Regions from separate parts of the Alkalibacillus silvisoli genome, predicted to be linked through region 1. Evidence: a T-box and tRNA genes for the amino acid it is inferred to sense, from the RefSeq annotation. Region 1 holds a T-box; the other holds one or more tRNA genes.

What was found. The T-box of region 1 lies ahead of ABDZ63_RS04900 (valine--tRNA ligase). A T-box ahead of a tRNA ligase gene usually reads a tRNA of that ligase, here a tRNA-Val.
Region 2: it encodes a tRNA-Val, which carries the amino acid that the T-box ahead of ABDZ63_RS04900 (valine--tRNA ligase) is inferred to sense. The anticodon was not compared.

Annotation. Positions count from the first base shown of each region.
Region 1 covers NZ_BAAACZ010000009.1:146,641-152,225, forward strand. The annotation lists gene hemB (porphobilinogen synthase) at 1-247, shown strand, start outside; gene hemL (glutamate-1-semialdehyde 2,1-aminomutase) at 261-1,541, shown strand; gene ABDZ63_RS04890 (LysM peptidoglycan-binding domain-containing protein) at 1,786-2,937, shown strand; gene ABDZ63_RS04895 (hypothetical protein) at 2,940-3,128, opposite strand; T-box leader at 3,239-3,474, shown strand; gene ABDZ63_RS04900 (valine--tRNA ligase) at 3,567-5,585, shown strand, end outside.
Region 2 covers NZ_BAAACZ010000005.1:91,915-97,499, reverse strand. The annotation lists gene ABDZ63_RS02710 (GMC family oxidoreductase N-terminal domain-containing protein) at 1-244, opposite strand, end outside; gene ABDZ63_RS02705 (hypothetical protein) at 248-1,189, opposite strand; gene ABDZ63_RS02700 (hypothetical protein) at 1,406-1,717, opposite strand; tRNA gene ABDZ63_RS02695 (tRNA-Val) at 1,989-2,060, opposite strand; gene ABDZ63_RS02690 (hypothetical protein) at 2,162-2,353, shown strand; gene ABDZ63_RS02685 (DUF6176 family protein) at 2,598-2,942, opposite strand; partial or broken gene ABDZ63_RS02680 (divergent polysaccharide deacetylase family protein) at 3,587-3,850, shown strand; gene ABDZ63_RS02675 (divergent polysaccharide deacetylase family protein) at 3,898-4,092, shown strand; gene ABDZ63_RS02670 (restriction endonuclease) at 4,525-5,127, opposite strand; gene ABDZ63_RS02665 (gamma-glutamylcyclotransferase family protein) at 5,234-5,585, shown strand, end outside.

The sequences.
Region 1 (5,585 bases):
CTTTTTAATTGTTAAACCTGCATTAAGTTATTTAGACATTATGCGAGAGTTGAAAAACGATTATAACCAACCAATCGTCGCTTATAATGTGAGTGGAGAATATTCATTAATTAAAGCGGCTTCAAAGAACGGTTGGGTTGATGAAAAAGAAATAGTATTAGAGAAAATGACATCAATGAAACGCGCTGGAGCAGATTTGATTATTACTTATTTTGCAAAAGATATCGCAAAATGGATTAATGAATAGGGAGGACATATAAATGACTAATCGTTCAAAGCAATTATTTGAAGAAGCAGTCGATTTATTCCCAGGGGGAGTAAACTCGCCAGTAAGAGCTTTTAACTCTGTAGATCATGACCCAATTTACATGGAAGAAGGTAAGGGGTCAAAAATTAAAGATGTAGACGGTAAAGAGTATATTGACTATGTATTAAGTTGGGGACCTTTAATTGTTGGACATGCCCATGAACAAGTATTAGAAACATTACAAGAAGTGATGAAAAAAGGGACAAGCTTTGGTGCTAACGTTGAATATGAAAATAAACTGGCGAAGTTGTTGATTGACCGCGTTCCTTCTATTGAAATGATTCGTATGGTTAATTCAGGTACTGAGGCAACAATGAGTGCATTAAGATTAGCTAGAGGTTACACGAAGCGTAGTAAAATCTTAAAGTTTGAAGGTAATTACCATGGCCATGGAGACTCTTTATTAATTAAAGCTGGCTCTGGAGTTGCCACTTTAGGCCTTCCAGATAGCCCAGGTGTCCCAGAGTCGATAGCGAAAAATACCATTACAGTTCCATATAATGATCAAGAAAGCGTTAAATATGCATTTGAACAATATGGTGATGATCTTGCAGCTGTTATTGTTGAGCCGGTTTCAGGTAATATGGGTGTTGTACCACCGATTAATGACTTTTTAAGCTTTCTACGCGATATGACAAATGATTACGGATCGCTATTAATTTTTGATGAAGTTATGACAGGCTTTCGAGTTGGTTATAACTGTGCGCAAGGTCATTTTGGTGTAACACCAGACTTAACTTGTTTAGGTAAAGTAATTGGTGGTGGATTACCAGTTGGTGCTTATGGTGGTAAACGCGAAATTATGGAAATGATCGCGCCTGCTGGTGACATTTATCAAGCTGGTACTTTATCAGGTAACCCATTGGCAATGGCAGCTGGTTATGCAACTTTAAGCCAACTAACAGAAGCTTCGTATGAAGAGATGAACCGTAAAGCAGATCGTCTCGTTGAAGGAATTAAGAAAGCAGCAGAAGAAAATGGTGTACCACTACAAATTAATCGAGCTGGTTCAATGTTAGGTTTCTTCTTTACAAATGAAGAGGTTATTAACTTTGAAACTGCAAAATCATCTGATTTAGAATGGTTTGCTAAGTATTATAAGGTGATGGCTGATGAGGGAATTTTCTTACCTCCTTCTCAGTTTGAAGGAATGTTCCTATCGACAGTTCACACTGATGCTGATATTGAAAAGACAATCGAAGCAATTAACAAGGCGTTTAGGCAGTATAAGTAATTCTTTAGAGTCAGGGAACGATATTGAATCTAAATAATCAGAACGAGTTCATTTACGGTGAACCGTTCTGATTTTCTATATATTACAACTATTTTTTTCTCCACCTTTTTGTATAGTCTAAAATGCAATAACTTCCTCTCCCTTAGGTGAATTGAAGTTATAAAATGGACATAGTTCTGTTCCTTTTGTAATACACATATAGTAAATAGTAATGGATAAAGTGACCATATGAGGGGGATTTATATTGAGTAACTACGAACAAGTGCCATATCAATTTGAAGTTCGGGAAATTATTAATTTCAAACGAGGGGAGGAAATTGATGACCTTTATAGCATCGCGATCGACCCTGATGTTAAGGTCATCCACGAAAGTAATTATGTTCAAGTACGTGGTGTTTTAGTTGTACGAGGTGATTATCAAACCACTCACTTAAATCAAGAGTCACAATACATTATGGATGAAGATGAGCAAAATACGGTTCAGCAAGTTCGTACACTAGACAATGGGTTTATGGAGTTTCAGTATCCTATTCCTATTGATATAACGATCCCACACAATCGAATTAGAACAGATGACCATATTCAAGTAGTTATTGATTATTTTGATTATGAGTTACCAGAATCAAAAACATTAAAAATCTATTCCAATGTTCGGTTAGACGGTACAGCTATTTTAGAAGCGGAAGAGCGATCAGATGACCCTGCCGTTCAGTCAGATTTTGAACTTAAAGAATTTCCAACCATTGAACAAGAGGAACCGTCTTACGATGATCAGGACTACGAGACAGATGAAGGTCATGAAGATCCTTATTATTATGATAGTACAGCAAATTATAATGAACAGGTGAACTATGAAGAAAGTGCTGAGAGTGACCCTGTAGAAAATGAAGGTGAAAAAGGCCGAGATTTTTGGAAGAAGAAAGAAGGTCAGTCATTACATGAATTTTTCCATAAAGGTAAAGTGGATGGAGATAGTAGTCAAGACACGTCTCAAAATGTAGAAGAGGTCACTGTAGCGGCGATGAATGAACCTTCTGATGAAGTTCATGATTATGGTGAAGAACATGAAACACATGATGCTGATGAAGACACAGATACAGACACAGACACATTTGCAGATGGGTCTGAAGGAGAGGAAGACGAGAAGAAAAAAGAATCAAAACCTAAAAAAGGTTTAGGTTATTTATCAAAGTTCTTCAGAGAAGATGAAGAATCAAGTCGTGTCAAAATGCGTATGCGCTTTGTCCAAGAGAATGATACGCTTGAGTCAATTGCTAATTATTATCAAGTTTCTGTAAGTAAATTAGAAAGGTTAAATGATTTAGAAGTAGGTGACTCTCTGAAAGCGGGAGATGTACTTTATGTTCCGGCTGAGGTTAGACAGTCTAGTGAGTAAAGTTAGATCCATTCTAAATAGAAAGCAATAAATATACCAACTAATGCTCCAGATAAAAAGACATCTAATGTAGAAGGAAACAGTAATGTACGAATCAATTGGAAGATCATGATTGGTAAAATACAACGTTCGATTGTGAAAATGCATTGTCTAGCCCAAGGTGGTAATCGGTATCGGTAATATTTACTCATCTAAATTTCCTCCTCTTTAGCTACAATATGTTGGTAAAGGGAAGTTGTGCTTTAAATTCATTGACTTTTTATGATGAATTTGTATACAATAATAGCAAACTTAATTTTACGCAAATGCTAGTAAGAGAGGAGTACAGGTTGGAACCTGAACAGAGAAAGAAGCCTTGGCTGAAAGCTTCTACTGGTGGAAAACTTGGAAAGTCGCTCTGAAAATAGCAATTCCTTTGAAACTTAAGTAGAAGGGATCGGGAAGACCGTTATCTTACTTGAGTGTGTGGGTTACAAGTGTAGCTCATGAACAAAGGTGGTACCGCGAAATATTCAATCAAAGCTTTTCGTCCTTTTTAGGATGAAAGGCTTTTTTTATTGAGTAACTACCTGTTTGTTATAACCATTTTTAATTGAAGCTTAGCTAAATAAACTAAGGAGGAATTTATTATGAGTGAACACAATGATACTTCGATGGCACCGAAGTACAATCCAAATGAAGTTGAACAAGGCCGTTATCAATTTTGGGTGGAGGGTAAATATTTTGAAGCAAAAAATGATGAATCTAAAGACCCTTTCACAGTTGTTATTCCACCACCAAATGTTACTGGTCGTCTACACTTAGGCCATGCTTGGGATACCACTTTGCAAGATATTATTACACGTTATAAGAGAATGCAAGGTTATGATGTATTGTGGTTACCTGGAATGGACCATGCTGGAATTGCGACACAAGCAAAAGTTGAAGGAAAGTTAAAAGAAGAAGGTCAAAGTCGTCATGATTTAGGGCGTGAGCAGTTCTTAGAAAAATCATGGGACTGGAAAGAAGAGTATGCCTCTTTTATACGTGCACAATGGGAAAAGCTTGGATTAGGTGTAGACTATTCTAGAGAACGATTTACTTTAAATGAAGGGTTATCAAATGCTGTTCTTGAAGTATTTGTTTCTTTATATGAACAAGGGCTTATTTATCGTGGCGAATACATCATTAACTGGGACCCAAGCACACAAACGGCTTTATCTGACATAGAAGTAATCTATAAGGAAGTACAAGGTGCTTTTTATCACATGAAGTATCCGCTTAAAGATGGTTCTAATCATATTGAAGTCGCAACAACCCGTCCTGAAACAATGCTAGGTGATACCGCGGTAGCCGTACATCCAGAAGATGAACGTTATAAAGACTTAATTGGAAAAACAGTCATTCTTCCAATTGTCGGGCGTGAAATTGAAATTGTTGCAGACGATTATGTTGATATGGAATTTGGTTCAGGTGCTGTAAAAATTACCCCAGCTCATGATCCAAATGACTTTGAAATTGGAAACCGTCATGATTTAGAACGTGTACTAGTCATGCATGAAGACGGTACGATGAATGAAAATGCTGGTAAATATGAAGGTATGGATCGCTTTGAATGTCGTAAACAAATTGTTAAAGACTTACAAGATGAAGGTGTTTTGTTTAACATTGAAGATCATACTCACCAAGTAGGCCATTCTGAGCGTAGTGATGCAGTTGTGGAGCCTTATCTTTCAACGCAATGGTTCGTTAAAATGGAACCATTAGCAGAAAAGGCGGTTGAACTACAGTCAACAGATGATCAAGTTAACTTTGTTCCCGATCGATTTGAGAAGACTTACTTACACTGGATGGAAAACATTCGTGATTGGTGTATCTCTCGTCAGTTATGGTGGGGGCATAGAATTCCAGCGTGGTATCATAAAGAAACAGGAGAAGTTTATGTTGGACGTGAAGCACCTGAAGACTTAGAAAACTGGGAGCAAGATGAAGACGTACTCGATACTTGGTTCTCATCAGCGTTATGGCCTTTTTCAACGATGGGATGGCCAGAGGAAGACAGCTACGACTTAAACCGTTATTTCCCAACAGATGTATTAGTAACAGGTTATGATATTATTTTCTTCTGGGTATCTCGTATGATCTTCCAAACGAAACATTTTATGAAGCGTCGTCCATTTAAAGATGTACTAATACACGGTTTAGTACGTGATGCAGAAGGCCGAAAGATGAGTAAGTCATTAGGTAATGGTGTTGACCCAATGGATGTCATTGATAAATATGGTGCAGACTCATTACGTTACTTCTTAGCAACTGGATCTTCACCTGGTCAAGATTTACGTTTCCACTGGGAGAAGGTTGAATCGACTTGGAACTTTAACAATAAAATTTGGAATGCTTCTCGTTTTGTTATAATGAACCTAGGTGATTTTAAATATGAGGATATTGATTTAACCGGTGAAAAGTCAGTTGCAGATGAGTGGATATTAACTCGATTAAATGAAACGATTGAAAATGTTACACGTAATATTGACCGCTATGATTTTGGTGAAGCGGGTAGGTATCTTTATAACTTTATATGGGATGAGTTCTGCGACTGGTACATTGAAATGGCTAAGTTACCACTTTACGGTGAGGATGAAGCGGCTAAAAAGACAACAAAGTCAGTG
Region 2 (5,585 bases), on a different contig from region 1:
CAATATCATTCATAGTATGTTCTTCTCTCGTGTAGTGTTTCCTTAAAAGGTTAACGTCTAAGTCATCTCGACTCGAACTACTAACAGGACCACGACACTTATTCGGCTCCTCCCATTTCTTATTGCCATACCATGGGCCAGCTTCAAGGACAAGAACTTTGAGCCCTAACTCTCCAAGCTCCTTAGCAGCAACTGCGCCTCCAGCACCAGCTCCAATGATGATAACATCTGCATCTATACTCATCATTTATTCCACCTTTTCATCAAACTCATCAATCAAAAATCCACGAAGTGCACGGTAGCCATATGAAACTCCAGGATAGCCCACTAAATCCCAGGTGTAGGGGATCGTTTCTCTAACACGATCTTCCGGAGAAGCAAATCGAGTTGATCCATAAGAAATCCACTCTGAATAAAAACCAAACTTAACCATTTGAAAAGCATAAGTAACGACAAACTGATTGAGTTCTCCATTGTTAAAAAAGGGAGAGGGAAGAGCATTCAAATCAATTTGAAGATTTTCTAATAAGCTGACTGCTTTAATTCGATCGTTATGTGATAAGGTTGTAAATGCCCCTTCTTGAGAAACAGTATCAAAAGTTGGATTTTTTGTAGACTTGAGGAAGGTAAGTTTTGTAGCAGCTATATCAAGTATTTCAGCTGTTGGAGTAGATAAATGGAGCGTTTCTGGAACCCATTCTTCTTGAGTAGAAATGAAATGATCCAATATCATCATTAAGTATTCATCCATTTTAAATTGATCAGTCCAGGGTGATGGAATCATAGTATCAACGAGTGCCTTGAAGGTAGCTATTGTTTGGGGAGAATGATTGTAAAACGGAACCCAATTAGGCGGTATCATACTAGGGTGAAAGGGTTTTTCATCATCATGCTTTTGAACCTTATTTGCTTTATTAAAGGTGTTAATCTCTGAGCTTTGATATCTCCAAAGAACCTCATGATAAATATCGTTCGCTTGATGCTGGAAGTTTAATAGCTCATTAGATTGTAACGAATAAGATCGATTTATAGTTTCATTAATATCCTGAATAAGGAAATCTAATCGCGCAGATAACTGATCTTGATCTCTTGATTGATGCGATCTTATATAAAACTGGTGGTATTGTTGAATGTCTTGTGCCCATGAAACTAGGCGCTGTAAGTATACGTGAGTGTCAATTTGTTTCACACAATCCCTCCAAAATCTAAATCTCACTCACCTTCAATGAGAGTGGGGATACCTTATAACTATATGCACGAAATTTAAGGGTATGTAATGTATGTGAAATGAGAGGGGCGCATTTGTAGATTATTAACGGGGTTAGTTTAGTTAAGAGGAAAATACATAACATTCAAACAACACATCAAATAACAAATAAATTGACAACATTGACTTAACAGAATTCTATTCTGGAAGATGATTTTCTTCACTTTTGCTATAAATCTCATAAGCAAAATATCCAAATAATAAACCTATTCCAGCCCCAAAACCAAATGAAGATTGTAAGGAGAATGGGAGAAATGTGCTAAGAAGTACAGCAATAGCACAACCAATCACCATTCCAAGTGGTATTAAACTATCCAATAAATTTTGAGCGCTTTTTGATTTTTTCTGACCCAGGGTGCCTTTGTTATATTTATGTTTCATCCTTAAAACGACAAATACTGAAGCCCCACCCACTACTACAATAGGTAGTAAAATACGCGCAATTTCCATAGCTTATAATTCTCCTTTCTTTCGCTTAAGTCCCATTCATCCGAGTTCACATTTTTTGGACTTTTTAGGGATATTGGCGATGAAATAAACCGCTTATTTGAAGTGGAATTTATCAACAGTCAGTCTGAATCATTACAAAATTGATGTATGACCAGTATATCATAATATCCGAACCAAGAGATCAGCATGTTTTAAGTGTATATAGAGATGCTAATAGTAATAGACTCATGAGATAAAAAAAGAACCCTAAAATATTTAGGGTTCTTGGCTATGACTCCGAGTGGACTTGAACCACCGACCCCTTGCCTGTCAAGCAAGTGCTCTCCCGCTGAGCTACGGAGTCATGTTATGAAAGTGTCATAATTAAATAATCGACAAGTATTAATATAATAGCTTATAATGAAGATGTCAATACTTTTCATAGAAGTTGGAGGTACAATTTTTATGCTACCACGAATGTTAACGTTCTTATTAATCGGTGCTTTAATCGTAGCGGCAGTAGCGCTGAGTGTTCCTCAATATTTAAGTTACTTATTCATGGTATTTGGAGTCCTTTTTATAATTGGAATTGGCGCGCTTGCGTTTATCTATTTAAAGCGTGCGTTATTGATTGCCAAACAATTAAAGAAGCAATAACTAAAACGTACCCGAGTTGTTCTCGGTACGTTTTTATTTTTATTTGATTATTTTATTCGCATAATAGATGAAACAATGGCGATTAAGGCTAGTATGATGCCGAATGGCAGTAGTGTATATAACAGGACTGGCGGTAGGGTGAAGATGATATCTAGTATTGGAATTATAATACACAGTGGGACGCTAATGGATATCGCGATGATGAATAAGGTATCCAGTTGTTTTGTATCCATTTTAACACTCCTTACCCTAAGATCTCACGAATGTGCTTAGGAATCATTGTCACCTCTAAATCTAAATCTACAGGTTCATAGGATTCATCAATACATTCCTTCCAGTACTTCAAATGCTTCTGATCAACCCAATGCTCTGACTCTTCTACATCTTGACCATCTTCACCCTCAATAGAATACCAGTATAAATAGTCGATACCATCTACCGTTTCACGAAATATATTTTCGACATACATTTTTTCACCTTCTAATGTGAGTAACACATCTTCCATATGATCATTTAGAAAGTCTAACCATTCATTGGCGCGATGTTCTTTTCCTTCTTTTACCCGAAAGCGTGTTAGTTCGATAATCATTCCTTTTCCACCTTTATCCAACAAATTAAATCTATTTTAACAAAACTGTGCACTAAAATGATAATATTTTGTACTTTGTGAAAAATTTAGTTGGCGATTTAATTTACTCTTTAGTATATTTGTAAAGGGAAATGGACTGTGATGATCTTGAGGTGAGTCGTTGTTCTGACTTTTAGAATATACATGTTTGACTAATATCAAAGGTTCAAGAGAATTTAGCTAGTTAGCAGGTTGTATTTGAAAGGTGGGGTATGGTGGTCTTTGATATTGTCATGTTATTCATTTTCATAGTTGGTATTTGTTTTATTAAGTTTTTTGGCTTATTATTTGCGACCTAAATTTCAACGGACGATTAATTATATTTCGATCTTCATTTTTGTGTTGGTGTATCTCATTATTATTTTATGGTAGAGGAAGAGCTTTCATGATATTGTTGTATGAAACATAGAGTCACAATCAGAGCGGTATAAGCTTTTTTCTAATGGAAATAATAAGACAACAATGAAATGAAGGGCGTGGTAGGGTGAAGCGTGTTGTTGTCTTATGTGTGGTATTAATGATGATTTATATGTTCGCGCTTGATGTATCTGGTGAAGAAGATACTCAGCCTAAGAAAGTCGCGATCATAATTTGATGATTTAGGAAACGATATGGCCGGGACAGAGGATATTCTTGATTTGCCAGTTCCGTTGACGGTTGCGGTGATGCCATTTTCTGAACATACACAAGAAGAGGCTTCGGTGGCTTATGAAGAAGGTCATGAAGTCATTGTCCACTTGTCGATGGAAGGGCCTCCAGGAACATCACGTCAGTTAGGTCCTGGAGCAATTACGACACAGATGAGTGATTATGAGATTAGAACAAAAGTGAAAGAAGCGGCTGATGACGTGCCCTACCCTATGCTGTAGGTATTAATAATCACATGGGATCTGTTGTGACAGTTGATGAGAGAATCATGAATATAGTATTTGAAGTATTACAAGAGAATGGATTAATGTATGTTGATAGTAAGTCCAATTATTTCAGTTTGTCACCGGATGTCGCGGAAAAGTTGGGCGTTCCGATTGTTGAGAATCATATCTTTTTAGATGATGTGGCGGATGTAGGGCATATTACTGAGCAGTGCCAGGCGATTCAAGAGCGGCCTTGAGGATTATGATGAATGTGTTGCGATTGGTCATGTAGGAAGACCAGTTGAAGAAACGGCTACAGTATTGAAAGAGTGGATCGAGGAAGTAGAAGATGAAGTGGAGTTTGTAACCGTTTCTGAGCTTGTGCCAGAATTTAGATGGATTCATCATGGATTGTAATAAGAGATGCTAAACTGTAAAAGGTTTGGCATTTTTTGTGTCGGGTTGACTTTGAGGAGGATCGTTGAGTTTAGAACGAGAAATATAATTAAGAGGTCAAGATTACAGCTATTATTTTAAGGTGAAACATAGAATCAGAAGCTAAGCGTAATGTACCTATATTTTTACATAGATTATATTGTGGATTGAGCGGTTTTTTTAAATTTTACTCATTTCACATTAATGGTGCGAAACTGAAATTATTTGAGCGAACGAATCATTCGAGTGTTTAATTAAGCTTCTTTCGGCTGACCGAATAGTTGTTGTTCTCCGCTTTTTAGGCTTTCGAGTAAATAGCTAACGAATTGCTCGCCGTTTATGAGCTCGATATTTAATGATTGTGCGTATTTTCGTGCTTGTGGTGTGAAGTCACTTGTCGTAACGATGAATCCACCTTCAGCTTTCTCTTGAACGATGTTGGAATGGATGATCGCAATTGGGTCGAAAGGGATGTCATTTTTGTGTGCTTTGACTTGACCAAGGTATAGCCCGTCGTCTCGGTGATGGCGGATGTCAACGCCATAGTCGCCAATCGTGCCAGTCACAACCGACTCGCCTCCAAACTTATTTTCCATTACTTTAGCGACAAAGTCTTCGAATTCATATTCGACTTGTTGAATAAAATGGTTACTTACTTGCTCGGTGAATTCACCTGTTTCAGAGTCCTTTTTGAAATTGAATCGATAGTAGAGCCCCATCGCGAGTGTTTGTTTTAAGTCTTTGCTTTGATCTAATAGGTGATAGACTTGCTGGTTTTGTTTATGTTTTTTACGGTTGATGATTAATAGATGGACCGCACCAACTAGTAGTACGACAGTTAAAGCAATTTGAAGCATGCAATCACTCCTTTTCATCCTCATTGTTGCCAAAAAGTTTACCATTGAAACGGTGACAGTGACGGGATTTTAAATTAGTATTAAAGATAAAGTGGGAGGGTTAGTAGTGGAGCATTATGTGTTTGTGTATGGGACATTATTATTTGGTGAAAGAAATCATAGATTGATTGAAGAAGCGAACTGTTCGGCGAAAGTGGCGTGGGTTAAAGGTCATTTAGTTGATACGACAAATGGTTATCCAGCGTTAGTGTTGGGTTCTGATCAACAAGTTTATGGTGAGTTGTATCGTATTTCGGATGAATTGATGATAGAGATCGATAAATTAGAAGGCTATGTTCCAGATGGAGAATCGCACTATGAACGAAAAGTGGTAGAGGTTGAAACGGATCTTGGTCGACTCAAGGCGTATACATATTATTATGAAGCTTGGAAAGCAGAAGGATTACGAGAAGTGGCGT